Linked DNA regions of Aureispira sp. CCB-E. Each later gene encodes a partner of the first gene's protein in a complex. Links are inferred from orthologs where the notes say so. Each region holds a gene or a part of one and is shown on either strand. Other genes may lie near its edges. The genes, in order: secY and secA.

Region 1 (9,405 bases):
AAAAAGTAGCTAAGGCCAAAGAATCTAGAAAGAAAACAGTAATTAAAACATGGTCTCGTTCTTCGATGATTATTCCATTTATGGTAGGAGAAACGATTGCTGTTCATAATGGTAAAACTTTTGTTCCTGTATTTGTTACTGAGAATATGGTTGGTCACAAACTCGGTGAGTTTTCTCCAACTCGTACTTACAGAGGACACGGAGGAAATAAAAAGAAATAATTAATACAATAGCAAAGTTCAAATAAAAGTTATGGAACAAAATCAAGAGTTTGTAACAGCTGTTGCGAAAATAAAAAACTGCCAGATGTCTGCGCGCAAAATGCGTTTGGTTGCGGATATCATCCGTGGTGTAGAAGTAGAAAAAGCGCTAGGTATTTTAAAATATACCAAAAAAGAAGCTGCTAGATGGTTGGATAAACTATTGACTTCTGCTATCGCTAACTGGGGTGTATTGACTGATGAAGAAGCAGATGATTATGAATTGGTCGTTTCTGCTATTTGGGTAGACCAAGGATCTCAGTTAAAGCGTTTCCGCCCAGCACCACATGGTCGCGCACACCGTATTCGCAAACACTTCTGTCACGTAACACTTCAAGTAACCAATACAAAAACATTGGAAATTAAAGAAGTTAGTGAAGAAGTTGCATACGAAGAAGTAGAAGAAACCGAATAATAAAAGAAGTATAACACTAATTAAATATTATGGGACAAAAGACAAATCCTATAGGTAATCGTTTAGGAATCATCCGTGGATGGGACTCTAACTGGTTCGGTGGTAAATCCTTTGCTGACAATGTTGTTGGTGATGAAAAAATCCGTCGTTATCTAAAAGTACGTGTTGATAAAGGAGGGATTGCTCGTATCGTTATTGAGCGTACCTTGAAGCGTATTACTGTTACTATTCACACTTCTCGCCCAGGTATCATCATTGGTAAAGGTGGACAAGAAGTAGATAGAATTCGTGAAGAGTTGAAGCAGTTGACAAAAACTGATGTTCAAATCAATATCGTAGAAATTCGCAAGCCTGAGTTAAATGCTCAAATCGTAGGTGAAACTATCGCCAAGCAAGTAGAAGCACGTATCAACTATCGTAAAGCTACTAAAATGGCTATCCAATCAACTATGCGTGCAGGAGCTGAAGGTATCAAAGTGCGTTTGTCTGGACGTTTGAACGGAGCAGAGATGGCTCGTTCTGAGGAGTACAAAGAAGGAAGAAGTCCTTTGCATACTTTCCGTGCAGATGTTGACTATGCTATGGTTGAAGCCTTGACGGTTTATGGTAAAATTGGAATCAAAGTTTGGTTGTGTCGTGGAGAAATCTTCGAAAAAGTAGACTTGTTCCCAACACCAGCTAAACGTGACCGCAAAGGAAATCAAGGAGGTAGAGATAACAACCGTAGAAGAGGTAGCGGAAACAACGATCGTAGAAGAAGAAAATAAAAGCATTAAATATTTAAACTTTCTAAAAGTTTTTTATATTTTTGCACTCGCTTTGACTGTCTGCTTGTCAGACAAATAGGAATCATTGCGACTAAAATTAATGGAAATTAATCAATTGTAGAGAGATGTTACAGCCAAAAAAAACAAAATACCGCAAGCAGCAAAAAGGTCGCAATAGAGGTCTTGCTCACAGAGGCTCTAAGATCGCTTTTGGCTCTTTTGGTCTAAAAGCCTTAGAGGGTGCTTGGATAACTAGCCGCCAAATAGAAGCTGCTCGTATTGCTATGACTCGCTACATGAAACGTGAAGGTAAAGTGTGGATTCGCATTTTTCCTGACAAACCAGTTACCAAAAAGCCTGCAGAAGTACGTATGGGTAAAGGTAAAGGTGCTTTGTCTCACTATGTAGCTGTTATTAGACCTGGAAGAATTATGTTCGAATTAGATGGTGTGCCACAATCTGTAGCAGAAGAAGCACTTCGTTTAGCCGCTCAAAAACTTGCAGTGCCGACTAAATTTGTAGTTCGTAATGACTACGCAGAATAATAACGCTTAAACTAATATAGGAAATGGCTAAATTAGAATTAAAAGGCTTAAGTGTTCAGGAGTTGAATGAAGAGTTGGAAACAACTCAAAAGCACTATTACTCGTTGAAGTTTAACAATGCAGTTTCTAGCTTAGAAAATACTGCTGAAATTAAAACAGTAAGACGTAATATTGCACGCATCAAAACTGAAATCAGAGCAAAAGAACTAGCTGAGTCAACTCAAAAAAGAGACAAAATTCAAGCTAGAAGAAGGTTAGCAAAAAAGATTAAAAAGTAATTTAAATAAATTCCGCAATGGAAGATAATAAAAGAAACTTACGCAAGCAGCGTGTTGGTGTCGTAACCAGCAACAAGATGGACAAGAGTATTTCTGTCTCTGTTGAGCGTCGTGTAAAGCACCCTATTTACAGTAAGACTGTAAAAATGTCTAAAAAATTCATCGCTCATGATGAAGAAAATACTTGTAACATGGGGGACATAGTACGCATCATGGAAACTCGACCATTGAGCAAACGCAAGCGCTGGAGATTAGTTGAAATTATAGAACGTGCGAAATAGATAATAAGTCATGATACAACAAGAAAGTAGACTAAAAGTAGCTGATAATACAGGTGCCAAAGAGGTGCTTTGTATTAAGGTTTTGGGCGGTTCTAGAAGACGATATGCCTCTGTTGGTGATATCATCGTAGTAACTGTCAAAGACGCTGCTCCTGGTGGTCTAAAAAAAGGTACTGTTTCTAAGGCAGTAATCGTTAGAACTAAAAAAGAAATCCGCAGAAAAGATGGATCTTATATCCGTTTTGATGACAATGCAGTTGTATTGTTGTCTGCTAGTGAAGAACCTCGTGGTAGCCGTATATTCGGACCTGTAGCGCGTGAACTTCGTGAGCGTGATTTTATGAGAATTGTTTCATTGGCACCTGAAGTATTATAATAAAGTCATGAAGAAATCAAATAAGAAAATCAAATGCCAGATCAGAAAAGGAGACAACGTTGTTGTACTTTCTGGTGATAGCAAAGGTGATACTGGTGTTGTAGAAGCAGTCTTCTTAGAAGATTATAGAGCAATCGTAAAAGGTGTTAATATGGTTAAACGCCATGTACGCCCTTCTGCTGAACAACCTGGTGGCATTGTCGAAAAAGAGGCTCCTATCCACATTTCCAACTTAATGTTGGTAGATGCTAACGGTGAGGCTAGCCGTATTAAAAGAACTAGAAATGAGAACGGTAAATTGGTTCGCGTTTCTAAGAAAACACAAGAGGTAATTTAGTAATGGACTATCAACCAACATTAAAAACTAAATACAGAGAAGAATTAATCCCTCAATTGATGGAGAAATTCAATTATGACTCTGTAATGCAAGTACCTAAGCTAACCAAAATTTGCCTTTCTCAAGGTGTTGGGTTGGCGACTTCTGACAAAAAACTTGTTGATAATGCAGTTAATGAGATGACTATCATCGCTGGTCAGAAGGCTGTAAAGACTGTGGCAAGAAAATCAATCTCTAACTTTAAACTTAGAGACGGTATGCCAATTGGTGCTAGAGTAACTCTACGCAACAACCAAATGTATGAATTTTTGTATAAATTGATCGCTATCGCACTTCCTCGTGTACGTGACTTTAGAGGGATCAATGATAAGAGCTTTGACGGTAGAGGGAACTACTCTATGGGTATTACTGAGCAAATCATTTTCCCTGAAATTGATTTGGACAAAATTCCTCGTATCACTGGTATGGATATTACTTTTGTAACAACCGCAGAAACAGATGAGGAAGCACTAGAATTATTGAAACTTTTAGGTTTACCTTTCAAAAACCAATAAATAAAATGGCTAGAAAAGCAGTAATAGCAAGAGAGAAAAAAAGAGAAAAATTGGTGGCTAAGTACGCAAAATTGCGTGCAGAACTAAAAGCTAAAGGAGACTATGAGGCATTGGATAAACTTCCAAAAAACTCTTCTAAAGTTCGTTTGCACAATCGTTGTCAACTAACTGGTCGTCCAAAAGGTTATATGCGCCAATTTGGAATTTCTCGTGTAACGTTCAGAGAAATGGCTCTTAAAGGTCTTATACCTGGAATCACAAAAGCTAGTTGGTAAGCGTTTAGAAATTATCCAACAATACAATATATTCAATAGCACAGTCAACTAGACTAAAGCTTTAAAAATTATTTTTTGAATCAGTAATTACATCCTTCTCCAGGATAATAATTGCGATTAAAACAGAAAGTATGGCACTTACTGATCCTATTGCGGATTACTTAACACGTATCCGTAATGCACAGATGGCTGGACACCGTATGGTTACAATTCCTGCATCTAACTTGAAAAAAAGTATCACCGAAATCTTGTACAATCAAGGTTACATTTTGAAATATAAATTTGAGGAGACTGAAAATAAGCAGGGTCAAATCTTAATCGCTTTGAAATACGATAGAGAAACAAAACGTCCTGTTATTCAAAAGTTGAAGAGAGTTTCTAGACCTGGTTTGAGACACTATGTAAAAGCAAGTGAACTACCAAATATCATCAATGGACTAGGAACAGCTGTTGTTTCTACTTCTAAAGGTGTATTAACTGAAAAAACAGCTAGAAAAGAAAATGTAGGTGGTGAAGTTCTATTCTATGTTTACTAGAACAGAATAGTTAGACAGAATTAAACAAGACCATAAATAATTAAAATATATTAAAATGTCAAGAATAGGAAAAACTCCAATCGATTTGCCAGCCGGAGTAGAGTTTAAAATTGACAATAATTGGGTAACTGTTAAAGGACCTAAAGGAGAGTTGAAACAACACATTAACTCTGATGGTATCTCTTTAGAGCAAGAAGGCAACCAAGTTATTGTTAAAAGAACAACTGAACAAAAACGCCATAAAGCTATGCACGGATTGTACCGTCAGCTTGTTTATAATATGGTAGAAGGTGTATCTAATGGCTTCAAAATTGAATTAGAATTACATGGTATCGGTTACCGTGCTAAAAACACTGGACAGTTGTTAGAATTAGCTCTAGGTTATTCTCACCCTGTTATGTTTTACATACCAGATGAAGTAAAAGTAGAGACAGTATCTGAAAAAGGTAAAGCTCCTGCTGTTATTTTGACGAGCATTGATAAACAGTTGATAGGACAAGTAGCGGCTAAGATCCGTGGGTTCCGTAAAACTGAGCCTTACAAAGGTAAAGGTGTTCGCTTCAAAGGTGAAGAAATACGTAGAAAAGCTGGTAAAACAGCTGCTAAATAAATAGTTAGATAATATTCTCTTAAATATATAAGAATCATGAGTTCTAAGACACTAAGTAGTCGTAAAAGAGTTCACAGACGAATTAGAAAAAAAATCTCTGGAACTGCAGCTAGACCTAGATTATCGGTTTTTAGAAGCAACAAAAGTATCTATGCTCAACTAATCAACGACGAAACTGCTACCACTTTGGTTGCAGCAGCGTCTAAAGAAGTTGAAGCAGGAACAAAAATGGATCAAGCTAAAGCGGTAGGTCGTTTATTAGCTACCAAAGCTCTTGAAGCAGGAATTACAAGTGTAGTTTTTGATAGAAGTGGCTACATTTATCATGGTCGCATAAAAGCTTTGGCTGATGGTGCACGTGGCGAGCGAAAAGAAGATGGAACCAACGAATTGTTACAATTCTAAATCTGAAAAAAATGGCTAAGAAAAAAAATAATAGAGTAAAATCTACCGAATCAGAAATGAAGGAAAAGTTAGTAGCACTTAACCGTGTTGCTAAAGTTACTAAAGGTGGACGTACATTTAGCTTTGCTGCTATTGTAGTAGTAGGAGATGGTAATGGAACAGTAGGGCATGGATTAGGTAAAGCTCGCGAGGTGGCAAGTGCAATTACAAAAGCTGCTGACGATGCTAAGAAAAGCCTTATTCACGTGCCTGTATATAAAGGTACTATCCCTCATGCTCAGCATGGGAAGTATGGTGCTGGTAAAGTTTTGATCAAACCTGCTGCTGATGGTACAGGGGTAATCGCAGGTGGTGCTATGCGTGCAGTGCTTGAGATGGCTGGAGTGCATAACGTATTGGCTAAATCTTTGGGTAGCTCTAACCCACACAATGTAATTAAAGCAACTATCGATGCGTTGAGCAGATTACGTTCTCCTATTGATATTGCTAAAACTAGAGGAATTTCTTTAAAGAAAGTTTTTGAAGGCTAATCGTTAAATACAATTTAAAATGGCTAAAATTAAAGTTACTCAAGTAAAAAGCGTCATCGATCGCACAAAAAGGCAAAAAGCAACTATGCAAGCATTAGGTTTACGTAAAATGAACCAAACTGTAGAGCATGAAAGCACGCCACAAATATTGGGTATGATTAACAAAGTTAAGCACTTAGTAAAAACAGAGGAAGCTTAGTTGGTGATCTCTTTGCAATAGTGTTATTCATAATTATAATTATTGATATCTTTATATCAGTAAGATAATTTCAAATAAGATGAAACTTAATAATTTAAAACCTGCTAAAGGTTCTGTTAAAAATAAAAAGCGTATCGCTCGTGGTGTAGGTGCTGGTTCTGGACGTACGGCTACTCGTGGACACAAAGGTGCTAAATCTCGTTCTGGGTTCTCTAATATGAGATACTTTGAAGGTGGTCAAATGCCTTTGCAAAAAGTAGTGCCTAAGCGTGGATTCAAAAACACACACCGTCGTTACCAATCTACTAGACCAACTGACTTTACTCCAATGAACTTGAGTCAATTGGAATACTTCGCAAGTAAGCACAACTTAACAGAAATTACTTCTGCTACATTGAGAGAATTAGGAGTTATTTCTGGAACAGCATCTTGCAAAGTTTTAGGTGCTGGTGAGTTGAAAACGGCTTTGGAGGTTACTGCTAATCGTTTTTCTGCTTCTGCTAAAAAAGCAATTTTGGATGCTGGTGGAAAAGCTTTCGTAGAATTAAAACTAAACACACTTCAAGGTATTGCTGATGCAGATGGTGTAGACAAAATAGATCTAGCACTTATTCGCAAGCATTTCAGTTTTGTAGGAGAGGACGACGCTGTACATGTTGTTGCAGAGGGAACAATCTCAAACAAACTTACTCTAGAAGTAAATAAAATTTCTGAAGAAGCTAAAGCTCAGGTAGAAGCCCTTGGCGGATCTATAGCTTTGGTATAAGTATAAAAAAGAATTGAAGGTGTATTCCTTCAATTCTTTTTGTGCGCTTCATCTAATAATATCTTAAGATAATGAATGGTTTAATTAAAAAATTACAAGACATCTGGGCGGTAGAGGAATTGCGTAATCGTATCCTTCTTACTGTTGGATTTCTTGCAGTTTATCGCTTTGGAAGTTTTGTTATTTTGCCTGGTATCGATGCAGAGGCTTTAGCTAATGCGGTAGGTACTAATTCTGGTGGTTTAATAGGACTGTTAGACACGTTTACAGGAGGTTCTTTCTTCAAGGCAGCTGTATTTGCACTGGGGATTATGCCTTATATCTCTGCATCTATTATTGTACAACTATTAGGATTTGCTGTGCCATACTTCCAGAAACTCCAAAAAGATGGAGAAAATGGGCAAAGAAAGTTGAACCAAATCACTCGAGTTATTACAATTGCTATTACAATCGTACAAGGCTCTGCTTACTTGACTTATTTGAACTCTCAGCAAGGGGTAATTATGCCTCAGATTCCTCCTACGGTATTCTGGTTGGCTAATATTATTATTCTTACAGCTGGTACGGTGTTCTGTATGTGGTTGGGAGAGCGTATTACTGACAAAGGAGTTGGTAATGGTATTTCATTATTGATTACTGCGGGTATTATTGCTGCTTTACCAGGTGCTTTTGTAAGCGAATTTAACTTAAAGTTAGGAACAGGACAATTGGTTATTTTTATACTAGAAATGGCTTTGTTTGTTGCTGTTGTAATGGCAAGTGTTGCTTTGGTACAAGCAGTTAGAAAAATTAAAATACAATTTGCGAAGCATATGATCGGTCGTAATAATCTTACTGAACTTGGTACAGAAAGAGATTATTTGCCTATCAAATTGAACGCAGCAGGTGTAATGCCAATTATCTTTGCACAAGCATTGATGTTTGTACCTGGAGCAGTGGCTGGAGCCTTGGGTAGTGAGAGTGGATTTTGGGCTGTTTTGGCTGACTTTACCTCTTTACCTTATAATGTAGTGTTCTTTTTACTAGTTGTTATATTTACATATGTTTATACAGCATTGATTGTAAATCCACAACAATATGCAGACCACTTGAAGCGTCAAAATGCATTTATTCCTGGTGTTAAACAAGGAAATGATACAGCAGAGTATATTGATGAGGTAACCACTTTGGTCACTTTGCCTGGTTCAATTGCTTTAGGTGTTATTTCTATTATTCCTGGTGTTGCTGCTGCAACAATTACTTCAAATGTTGGTTTTGCCATCTTCTTTGGAGGTACATCATTGTTGATTCTTGTGGCAGTTGTCTTGGATACACTACAGCAAATTGATGGACATCTATCTATGCATGGATATGATGTTAGAAAAATCAAAGGAAGAACTAGAACTACTGAAACGGAAGATTCAGTACTCTAAAAATAAGAAGCATAAAATCAAACAACCTAATTTATTTGTAAGTTATTATTAAATAGACATTTAAAAATTAGGTTATTTAAATTAATATTTAGATATTCGCAGTCCGAAAAGAAAATCTATGGCTAAGCAAGAATTAATCCGCCAGGATGGAATTATTACTGAGGCATTGTCAAATGCAATGTTTCGGGTTCAATTAGAAAATGAGCATATCATTATTGCAACAATCTCAGGAAAAATGAGAATGAATTACATTCGTATATTGCCTGGTGATAAGGTAGCAGTTGAAATGTCTCCATATGATTTAACCAGAGGGCGCATCATTTATCGCTATAAATAAAATTAACTAGAATCATGAAAGTAAGACCATCTGTCAAGAAGCGTTCTGCCGATTGTAAAATCGTACGCCGAAAGGGAAAAGTTTACATTATCAATAAAAAAAATCCTAAGTTCAAGCAACGTCAAGGATAATTAATAGAAGCATAAATTTTAATAGTTAGATATGGCTCGTATTGCAGGGGTAGATTTACCCAAGAACAAGAGAGGTGTAATTGGCCTAACATACATCTATGGTATCGGCCTAACATCAGCAAAAGAAATCTTAAATGAAGCTGGTGTTGATCAAAGTGTCAAAGTAAGAGAATGGAATGATAAAGATATCAAAAGCATTCGTCAAATTCTTGCTGATAAATATACAGTAGAAGGTCAATTGCGTACAGAGGTTCAATTGAACATTAAGCGTTTAATGGATATTGCTTGCTACAGAGGATTACGTCACAGAAAAGGTTTACCTTTGCGCGGACAACGTACGCAAACTAATGCTCGTACTCGTAAAGGAAAACGTAAGACTGTTGCGAACAAG
Region 2 (10,481 bases), 340 kb from region 1 along the record:
TTCGCTTGACGAAGAAATTATTGGAACTTCCGCCTAGAGATTCTAAAGCGCGCCAACAGTTGCAAAATAGTATCGATACCTTGCAGCCTCTAACAGAGCGTGCTTGGCTTTTAGAGCAACTCCGTCGTATTTAGGCTAGACTTTAGCGTTTTATTGATATTTTTTTGTTTACTTTTGCCCCAAATAATACACTATGAATGTCTTACTCTTTGCGCCAGAATACCGCCCAAACCTTTCCTCTATGATTCGAAGCGCCGAATTTTATGGGCTTGATAAGGTTTATATTTACGATAAAAACAACTTGCTTTTGCCCCCAACACATAGCAAAAAAGCAAGGGCAGATATGGCCCATATGGCAAAGGTATGGACAGCTGGTGCAATTGATCATATTGAAATTATCAAGATAGAAACGATTGACTCGTTTTTATTAGATTATGAGGGCAGAAAAATTGCAACGCTTGTTGACGAAAAAGCACAGCACTTAAACAACGTTCAGTTCGAATCAAACGATTTGCTTATTTTCGGAAGCGAGAAAGAAGGTTTGCCAACAGATGTATTGCCTTTGATTGACCAAAGTATTTACATTCCAGCACTAGGTCATACTCCTTGTTTGAATGTTGCGGTTACCTTTGGTATTGTTTTGCATCAAGCCCTAAGAACAATTCAATGATTTTTTTGTTACTTAAGCAATTGTTAGAACACCTATCTAACTATTGTGCATAAAATTCGCAACCATGGACAACATGATTAAAGTGACGGTAATTGACCGTGAAAACAACAAACACGAATTGGAAGCTCCTACAGATATGAATATGAATATGATGGAGTTTTGTAAAGCTGCTGAATTGCCTGTTGAGGGTACATGTGGAGGAATGGCGCTTTGTGCAAGTTGCCACATGTATGTTGAAAGTGACCACGACTTATCTGACCCATCAGAAGATGAAGAAGATATGCTAGATCAAGCTTTTTTTGTAGAAGATAACAGCCGTTTGGGTTGTCAAATTCATTTACACGATGATTTAGATGGTTTAATTGTTCGTTTGGCTCCTGTTAGCGAATAAAACAAATTTATTAATCTTCAATAGTTCGTTGAAAAACTTTATTAGTTTGAGAATCAACAAGTTGCAAATCTGTTGCATTTTGTCTTAAGGTTTTGATTATCAAACTAATATAAATGTGCTTTTTTATCTTTTTGGTAAAAAAGTAAAAAATCAACGAACTACTAAATCTTAATAGCTTGCTATTTTATTCTTTGTGCTTCTGACTCTGTAGCACTAAAAGATTATTGATGCAAAACAGAATATCATCCAAGTATCTAATATAGCATTGCCCATAACTAGTAAAATAGCAAGCTATTGTCAACTATTATAATAAAAAAACAATGGCAGTAACACTCAAAGAAGGCGATAAAGCGCCTGATTTCAAAGGACTAGACCAAGATGGCAACACCATCCAATTAAGTGATTTTAAAGGCAAAAACCTCATTCTTTATTTTTATCCAAAAGATAATACGCCTGGTTGCACCAAAGAAGCATGTAATCTTAGAGATAATTATACCTATTGGCTCGAAAAAGGATATGCAGTAGTAGGCGTAAGTCCTGATACAGCTGCATCGCACCAAAAATTTATAGAAAAATTTGAGTTACCTTTTCCGCTAATTGCCGATACGGACAAATCTGTTATGGAAGCCTATGGCACATGGGGCGAAAAAAACATGTATGGAAATATCAAAATGGGAGTTCTAAGAACTACTTTTATTATTGATGAAGAGGGGAACATTACTAAAATTTTTAAACGCCCTAAAAATGATGCTCATACAGAACAAATTACACAGGGATTAGAAAAATTAGGTAAACTATAATGAAAGCTGATTACATCCAACAATTGAAAGAGAATCTTGGTCAAAAAATGGGCGAATACCTTCCTGGCTTAGGGGCTTGGTTAAATGGTGCCGTAACAGCAATCACAGAAGAAGGAGATGTAGAAATTGCATTCGAAGTTCGTGAAGATATGCTCAACCCTATGGGGGCAATCCACGGTGGTGCCGTCGCTGCAATCATTGATGAAATACTAGGTTTCCAATTGTTTCTAAAAAGTGATAAAGATGCTGCCTATGTCTCGATGACCATGAATATAGATTTTCTGAAAGGAGCTAAAGTGGGTGAAGTCATTACTGGCATTCCTAAGGTTATTAGAATAGGAAAACGCACCGCTAATGTTCGTTGTATTCTTAAAAATGAAAAAGGGCAACTAATTGCTCAAGGTGTTTCTAACTTTATGCGAGTCGTCTAATTTACACTTACAGATTACTATAGAGTGAGGCTGTTGAAAAATAATTTTACAATCAATCAGAGTAGTCGTTTTCAGTTTACGTGCTACACTGCTTTATTCAATTGTGTTGTAACTTGCTCAACAGCCTCGTTTCAATGAATTCTGTTTTTTATTATCACTTATAGTCATTTTTCAATGCTTCAAACTCTTGGACAGAATAAATATTAGCCAATCGTACAATTTCTGTCTCCTCTGCCCCTGCTGTTTTTGTTTCCTTGTAGACCAAACCAATCCCTTTGGCATAAACTTCGATACTTGCTTTCTTTTGATTCCAAAAACCACCTCCTTCTGTATTTTCTATATCATACAAATCTGTTGCAGTAAAAGCAATCGCATCAAGAGTTTCGCCCTTGTATTCGTAAGATAATTTTTTATTAAATTTTCGATCACGAATCAGTTTAACAGTTAGAAAATCAGGAGGAAGTTTCATTTCGCAAACAAAACGATATGCCATGGCAGAATCTAATGCTGCGTAAAAGGGAAACACAACATTTTGACTAACATTGTTGGGATATTCTTTAAGCGTTTGGCTAATACTATCCATCACCCAAAAGGTATATTCTTGTGTAATAACACCGTCTTTTATAATCCATTCTTTTATGGATTGGTTTTGCTGAAAATTAGGCGCATAATACTTAGAAATTAAGTAACTCGTTCCACTTTCGGCGGGTTCTGCTTTTAGGGACAGATAATGAGATAAATAAGCTTCCCCTTCATTCTCTAAAACATATTCATATACCTTTTCTTCTGATAAGGTTTCTATAGGGTAATAATATGCTTTAGTATAGAAAGTCGTGTCATTTGGAGTTGATTCTTCTGTCTGTTGGGTTGTGTCATTGGATTCGCAACTAAAAAGAATAAGAAGCAATAAGCAACTGATAAAATAAGGCATGAAATTTACTGTTTTGAACAACTGAGTGAATATAAAAAGCTATTACATTGCTTTTCAACACCAATGTGCTTTTGCAAAATAAGCTAGCATTATGGCGAAAATTACGATTTAAGTGCCAAAAAGTCGATAAAAAATTACAATTTTTGCCAATATGGCATACATAATACAGATGGAATAAAATGTGATAGCAAAATTAAATGTTATATTTGCTACAATGTTGAGTCAATAGCAAGTACTCTTATTCAGAACAAACTGTTAACTCTGAATTTCCCTCAACATCCTAATAAGAAAATTATTCATTTTAAGTAATTGATAATACCCTTGACAATTGCTTCATAAACTAAAGAAAACATGTTTGGTTTTTTAAAGAAACTATTTGGTGATAAATACGATCGTGATATTAAAACGATTCTACCCATTGTAGAAAAAATTAAGGATGAATATGCAAAATTAACATCCGTTTCCAACGATGTATTGCGCAACAAAACCCTTGAATTTAAAGATCGTATTGCCGAGCATCTAAAAACCATTGACAGTGAAATTGCAGCGATTCAATCGGATATTGATGCAACAGAAGATGTTCTGAAAAAACAAAATTTATTTGCTGAGATTGATACTCTAAAAAAAGAAAGAGACGAGGAAATAGAAGTTGTTTTGAATGAAATTCTACCAGAAGCATTTGCTGTGGTAAAAGAAACTGCTCGCCGTTTTGCCGAAAGTGAATCTTTAGAAGTCTCTGCCACCGATATGGACAGAGAATTGGCTGCTCAACAAATGGGTAGTCCCAAACCTTTTGTATCAATTGATGGAGACAAAGCAATTTGGAAAAACTCTTGGATGGCTGCTGGCAATGAAGTGACTTGGAATATGGTTCATTACGACGTTCAGTTGATTGGAGGGATCGTTTTGCACCAAGGAAAAATTGCAGAGATGGCTACAGGAGAGGGAAAAACATTGGTTTCGACTTTGCCTGCGTACTTGAATGGTTTGGCTGGCGAAGGGGTACATTTGATTACTGTAAATGATTACTTAGCCAAACGGGATGCAGAATGGATGGCTCCTATTCACAACTTCTTGCAACTGACAGTAGATTGTATCGATAAATACAGACCTCATTCTCCTGAACGTAAAGCGGCTTATCGTGCTGATATTACTTATGGTACTAACAATGAGTTTGGTTTTGACTACTTGCGTGATAATATGGCGCACAAACCCGATGAAATTGTACAGCGTAAGTTTCACTTTACAATGATTGATGAGGTTGACTCTGTTTTGATTGACGATGCTCGTACGCCTTTAATTATATCGGGTCCTACGGCTCAAGATAATCGTGAAGAGTTGTTTACTGCTCTAAAACCTGCTGTGCAACAACTAGAAGCAGTGCAACGCAAACTAGTTGGAGAATTATTGCGAGAAGCAAAACGATTGATCGCAGAAGGAAATACCAGCCCCGAAGAAGGTGGTGGCGGTTTGGCATTATTCCGTGCATACCGTGGATTGCCCAAACACCGTGCATTAATCAAATATTTGAGTGAGCCTGGGGTCATGCTAATCATGCAAAAAACAGAGAACTTCTACATGGCTGAGCAGTCTAAGCATATGCCAAAGGCGGATGCACCTCTGTATTTTGTTATTGAAGAAAAAAATAGATCGGTTGAGCTAACGGATAATGGTCGTATGCTCTTAGGTAAAGGTGCTGGCGATGATAGTCTTTTTGTGATGGATGACATTGGAACAATCCTTTCGGATATTGACAAAATCGAAGGATTAAGTCAAGAGGAGATTGTTGCTAAAAAAGATGAAGCTCTATTGGCTTTTCAAGCCAAAAATGAGCGTTTGCATGCCTTGCGTCAATTGCTAAAAGCCTATACCTTGTTTCATAGAGAGGATGAGTATGTTGTGATGAATAATGAGGTAAAAATTGTAGATGAGCAAACAGGACGTATCATGGATGGACGTCGTTTTTCTGATGGTTTGCACCAAGCACTAGAAGCAAAAGAGAGTGTTAAGATCGAAAAAACTACTCAAACTTATGCTACCATTACGCTTCAAAACTTCTTCCGTATGTACCATAAATTAGCAGGTATGACTGGTACAGCAGAAACCGAAGCACAAGAACTGTGGAATATCTATAAATTGGATGTAGTTGTTATTCCTACCAATCGTCCAATTGTTCGTGATGATAGAAATGATTTGGTCTACAAAACAGAACGAGAAAAAATTAATGCAATTATTAATGACGTTGTTGAATTGACCAAAAAAGGACAACCTGTGTTAGTGGGTACTACTTCTGTCCAACAATCGGAGATGTTAAGCCGTTTGCTCCAACTTCGCAAAATTGAGCACAATGTTTTGAATGCAAAACAACACGCTCGTGAGGCAGATGTTGTTGCTGAAGCAGGTAAAGCAGGGCAAGTAACTATTGCTACCAATATGGCTGGTCGTGGTACGGATATCAAGATTTCGGATGAAGTTAAAAAAGCAGGTGGTTTGGCAATCATTGGTACAGAACGCCATGATTCGAGACGTGTCGATAGACAGTTGCGTGGTCGTGCTGGTCGTCAAGGAGATGTCGGGATGTCTCAATTCTATGTTTCTTTAGAAGACAAACTAATGCGTTTATTTGGGTCTGAGCGTATCTCAAAATTGATGGACACAATGGGGCATCAAGAAGGAGAAGCATTGCAACACAAAATGATTACGAATGCCATTGAACGTGCTCAAAAACGTATTGAAGAAAATAACTTTGGAGTTCGTAAACGCTTGTTGGAATACGATGATGTTATGAACATTCAACGGGAATCTATTTACAAAAAGCGTAATAATGCCTTGTATGGAGAACGTTTGGCGATCGATCTAAACGATATGTTTGACCAAGTAGCTGTGTCTTTGGTAACTACTCACAAAGTCAACAACGATTATAATGCCTTTGCTCAAGATGTGATTCGTTATTATGGCTTTGAGACTAATATTACCGAAAATGAGTTTAGAAGCGAAACAGTACTAGACAAGTTAATGGATAAATTGTACAATCAAGCTGCAAGAACGTACAAAGCTAAATTTAGCGACATTGCTCAACGTCTAATGCCTATTATTAACCGCGTTTACAATGACCCCAATACCAACTACCAAAAAATTGGTATTCCTTTTACTGATGGTACCAAAGGAATGGAAATAGGGGCAGACTTAAAAGCAGCTATTAGCACAAATGGCAAATCCTTGGTTAATGATATCGAAAAATCAATTACTTTAGGCTTGATTGACAATGCATGGAAAGAGCATTTGCGTGATTTGGACGAATTAAAAGATCAAACTCAATCGGCTTCTTTTGAGCAAAAAGATCCTTTGGTTGTTTATAAAATTCAAGCTTCTAAACTTTATGAGTTGTTCTTGGATAGAATTAGCAAAGAAATCACTAGCTTCTTATTCAAAGGAGGTATTCCTATTCAAGAATCGGAAGATGTACACGAGGCTCAAGAGGTAGAAGTTGATAACGAAAATCTACAAACAAATATTGAGGCTCAAAAAGAAGCAGAGGAAATGCAACGTCGTGCTGCGCAAAATGCTAATAATGCAACACAAACAATTGAAAAAGTAAAAACATTCAAACGTGACACAGAAAAGATAAAACGTAATGATCCTTGTCCTTGTGGAAGTGGCAAGAAATACAAACAATGTCACGGCAAAAAATAAAACAACAAACTAACATTATGATTATCAGCAAGCTAAAATTCAAATACGTGTAAAATCTAGTTACTGACAATCTGGTTTTTATAGTTTTATATGGGTGGTTAAAATAGAGAGAATCCGTTCTACTATTTTGACCACCCTTTTTAGTAACTAGTAGTTCGTTACGGGGTTTTAACAAACTATTGTATAATCTAAGGAACACCAACAAAGAAGGATTATTATCTCACTTGATGAGAGATTATGCAGAACAGGTAATAATGCAGACTGTTTGTTCTAAAACATAAAAGAGGAGAAGGCTTGCGCCTTCTCCCATAGCAATACAGCAATTGCTATCATGAAACACTCAGGGGGAAATTTCTTATCTATACAGACGAATTCATTCTTGTTTTACAAATATCTTATTGTGGTTTTCCCCATCTTCAAAGCTCATTTGTATCATATACGTTCCTTGTGGCAATTGTACAGTCTCCTCCAAGGTCGTCACTCTATGAGCGATTAGCTTCTTTTGCTGATTGAATACAAGTTTACCTTCCATAGTATAAATATGAATACTTACGTTCCTATCTTCTAAAGCATCGGAGTAAATAAAAATATGATCTGTTGTTGGATTGGGATAAATCATCCATTTTTTATCATTAGTAACCCCACGAACTGTTTTAATTGGACTGTAACTGACTTGCCCATCGCAATCTACTTGCTTAAGTCTGTAGTAAGTATTTCCTTCATAGGTATTTTCATCTAATAACTCATAAGAATGTAAAGCGTTGGAAGTACCATTTCCTTCGACCCAAGCAATCTTAGTAAAATCATTTTCATTATCAAACAAGCGCTCTACATCAAATCCTTTGTTGTTAACCTCCCCCAGAGTTTGCCATTTGAGTTGAACCATTGTCGCTGTTTCTCTTTCTGCCACCAATTCAAGCCAATCTAGTGGCAAATTCAAACTTGAGGTATTGACCATTTCAAACTGAGTATTATTTTGATGGTCTTTATAAAAACGAAGCATTTTAGTTGCATTAGGCAGGACTATTTCTAAGCTATCGTGTGTAGGATTCCAATTAGTTATGGGTAATGTATCTCCAAGAGTATAGGGAAATAACAATACTTTAAAATTGGGACTGACACTATTGCTCTCTACAATTAACCTATGGCGAATCCAGTTGGGGTTAGAATTATACGTAGCTCCTGTAAAAAAATTTATGTAAGGTATTGTATCTATTATTCCAGGAGGTTGACTTGCGGTATAATTTTCATTCTGCAACACCCTTACCAATAACCTTCTATTGCCTATTCCTACTGGCTCTTTTAAAATTATATCGCATTGATAATTGCTATCTAATAAATTAACAGAATAATGGTCTAAAGTGAGATCACGAGCAATTTGAGCCATCCACTTGTACTGATGTACCAATGAATCTTTCTTGATATCATCTACAATAAGTAGCATAGGCTGCGCCCCTTTTATCAACCCTACATTTCGAACTACTTTTTCCATAGGATTATAAGGTCGTTTCACCATTCGTTCTAAACGACCTGCGCGACTCCAATGTGGGTAATCATAAAACGGAATATTATAATGTGGATCTGAATGAGGCGTTACCAAGAAATCATTCCATGTTTCCGTTACTCGCTGCCAACCGTTATTTCCCAACCAAGGATGATTGGAGCCTAAGGGGCGAGCCGACCAATGCCACTCCCAAGTATAAGCATAAGTAGCATCCCCAGCTACTGAGGATAAATCTGAATTGATTCGATGCCCTAATACAGTAGCTGGCTGTCGACACTTATCTCCATCTGGGTCGCCAACGCCGATTCCCAATCCATCCACTAAAACCATGGAATGAAAGTCCGAAGGTTGAAATGGACTTCCTCCAAAGGTTTTTCGAACCCAAATACGCCCCAACGCACTCATTGTAAAGTCCAAGCGATCGCCATGTGTATGACCTCCCATATCTTGTCTTGCATGAAACTGCATAGCCATTGCCTCTTTATCTGTTCCTGATCGAAATGTAGCCAACCCTCTATCCATCGCAATATATTCTGTTGAAATGGTTTGATCAGCTTGACTTTGCCAGCTACTTGTTGAGTAATCACGAGCAAATACAGCTGCGGGTATCAAATAGGTGTTGTAACTACCTCCTGGTTCTATTTGAGCATAAACATAACCTTCTGAATCATTACGATAAAAAGTAGAAATATAATTTCTCCAAACAAAATCTACTTTATTACTATTCGGAAAAATCCATTTTAAACCAACAGCATCAGAAGAATTAAATTTATACTGCCCCCATACGGGATGGTGTCCTGAACCTCCCCAAACATCATAGCTAGTAAATCCCTTTCCAAAAGGTTGTGTAATCGCAGGTAAAAACTGCTCTCCATAAGCTCGTACATGTGGGTGTGAAAGTAAACTATATCCTCGTTTTGCCATTGCAATTAGAGTCGTTACAAACATATAGTTTTTACCCAAACCCTCGTACCCTGCCCCAGATGGATACCAACCATAAGTGATAAAGTTATGTGCCACGCGCATCCATTCACGAGTCAATTGGGTTTGATATCCTAGTTCCCCCTCTATAGCTAAATTGGTAATAATCTCAAACCCATTTAAGGTTGCCCAATTGCTTGTATTGGCATAACATGCCAAATTGTGACCATGTCGAGGAACAATTGGTAGAGTTCGACTTAATGCCATCCGAATCGTATCTCTTTGATTAAGACTTAGATTGTTGTAATTCAAATCATAACACATTGCCATATGTGTCCCTCCTACCAAGTTATAGGTTGTAGGACCTAGGTTAGGATCAGCCAATGCTAAGGTTGCCCAATAATGCATTGCATTGGCTAAATCTTGTGCTCTTGTTTGGTAACTGATTCCCACATCAGGGTCTGTTTGACCAGCATACAATAGACACATAAAAGCTTCTAATGACATCAAAGTAGCCGTTCGTTGGCGATGTTTTAGACTTACTCCATTCCATACGCTAGGATCACGATTTTTTAATTTATCGTAATAAGCTCCCATACTCCATGCGCCACTATTTTCGATATATCGATTTCCATCTGGATCTAACGCATAGGGTTGATTTTGGCTATAAGCTCCTCGTAAATGCAACAAGGTAGTATAAGCGTGAATAGTAGCTTTAATGGCTTGACCACTTAGAGTACTATCCAAGCGCTGTTTAATGGCTGGAATTTCTGAAGGTCCAAAATAAACTCGAGGGTGCACTCCTATTGCTGGTGCATGAACAATGTCAACTAAATCTGTAGAATCCCAGTGTACTAGTCGGTTTCCTAAACCTGTATAATCGTCTGAACTATAGCTACTCCATTCATACACAAATCCTCCTCGCTGAGTTGCTTGACTATACCCATTCATACAACAGAATATCACTACAATTATCAACAAAAATCGTATCATATTTCTTCCATTCTAAGTTGTTCAATAAAATAACTATTAATAGATATTCCTTGCCTAAAAAAAGTTAAGTTCAACTACCAATTGCTTTTATTTACACAATAAGAATAAATGAAAGTTTCAAAAAAGAATAATCTATTTTGGATAATT

What was found.
Region 2: the proteins of secY (region 1) and secA are in contact, whole or in part, in a crystal structure (PDB 3DIN), measured with the Thermotoga maritima proteins. The link is inferred for Aureispira sp. CCB-E from one-to-one orthologs. Residues at the interface, in WP_004081795.1 of Thermotoga maritima: Glu108, Gly109, Glu110, Glu111, Ala236, Glu237, Arg238, Arg239, Ile240, Thr241, Ile242, Gln243, Tyr244, Ala245, Arg246, Arg247, Val248, Thr249, Gly250, Arg251, Arg252, Val253, Tyr254, Gly256, Ala257, Ser258, Thr259, Tyr260, Leu261, Pro262; in WP_004082002.1 of Thermotoga maritima: Glu261, Ala262, Arg263, Lys300, Ala301, Arg302, Thr303, Ile304, Ile305, Leu323, Tyr324, Asp325, Pro326, Val329, Ser330, Tyr333, Ile336, Lys340, Phe345, Val349, Glu363, Phe364, Tyr374, Ser375, Gly376, Gly377, Glu393, Ile395, Thr482, Ser483.

Annotation. Positions count from the first base shown.
Region 1 is NZ_CP133671.1:72,848-82,252, reverse strand. The notes cover bases 6,584-9,375. They hold secY (preprotein translocase subunit SecY), read left to right. Parts: upstream 6,584-7,205; coding sequence 7,206-8,546; downstream 8,547-9,375. Other genes in these bases: rpsM (30S ribosomal protein S13), read left to right, coding at 9,046-9,375; ykgO (type B 50S ribosomal protein L36), read left to right, coding at 8,898-9,014; infA (translation initiation factor IF-1), read left to right, coding at 8,665-8,883; rplO (50S ribosomal protein L15), read left to right, coding at 6,584-7,134. Outside these bases: rpsS (30S ribosomal protein S19), read left to right, coding at 1-221; rplV (50S ribosomal protein L22), read left to right, coding at 253-675; rpsC (30S ribosomal protein S3), read left to right, coding at 705-1,442; rplP (50S ribosomal protein L16), read left to right, coding at 1,568-1,987; rpmC (50S ribosomal protein L29), read left to right, coding at 2,011-2,265; rpsQ (30S ribosomal protein S17), read left to right, coding at 2,283-2,546; rplN (50S ribosomal protein L14), read left to right, coding at 2,557-2,922; rplX (50S ribosomal protein L24), read left to right, coding at 2,930-3,259; rplE (50S ribosomal protein L5), read left to right, coding at 3,262-3,813; rpsN (30S ribosomal protein S14), read left to right, coding at 3,819-4,088; rpsH (30S ribosomal protein S8), read left to right, coding at 4,220-4,624; rplF (50S ribosomal protein L6), read left to right, coding at 4,680-5,234; rplR (50S ribosomal protein L18), read left to right, coding at 5,271-5,639; rpsE (30S ribosomal protein S5), read left to right, coding at 5,651-6,169; rpmD (50S ribosomal protein L30), read left to right, coding at 6,189-6,368; more of rplO, read left to right, coding at 6,448-6,583; more of rpsM, read left to right, coding at 9,376-9,405. UniProt on the Escherichia coli protein: The central subunit of the protein translocation channel SecYEG. Consists of two halves formed by TMs 1-5 and 6-10.
Region 2 is NZ_CP133671.1:406,449-416,929, reverse strand. The notes cover bases 3,249-7,116. They hold secA (preprotein translocase subunit SecA), read left to right. Parts: upstream 3,249-3,574; coding sequence 3,575-6,916; downstream 6,917-7,116. In the rest of the region: QP953_RS01640 (hypothetical protein), read left to right, coding at 1-134; QP953_RS01635 (TrmH family RNA methyltransferase), read left to right, coding at 194-670; QP953_RS01630 (2Fe-2S iron-sulfur cluster-binding protein), read left to right, coding at 735-1,061; bcp (thioredoxin-dependent thiol peroxidase), read left to right, coding at 1,382-1,861; QP953_RS01620 (PaaI family thioesterase), read left to right, coding at 1,861-2,292; QP953_RS01615 (hypothetical protein), read right to left, coding at 2,447-3,223; QP953_RS01605 (T9SS type A sorting domain-containing protein), read right to left, coding at 7,290-10,292. UniProt on the Escherichia coli protein: Required for protein export, interacts with the SecYEG preprotein conducting channel.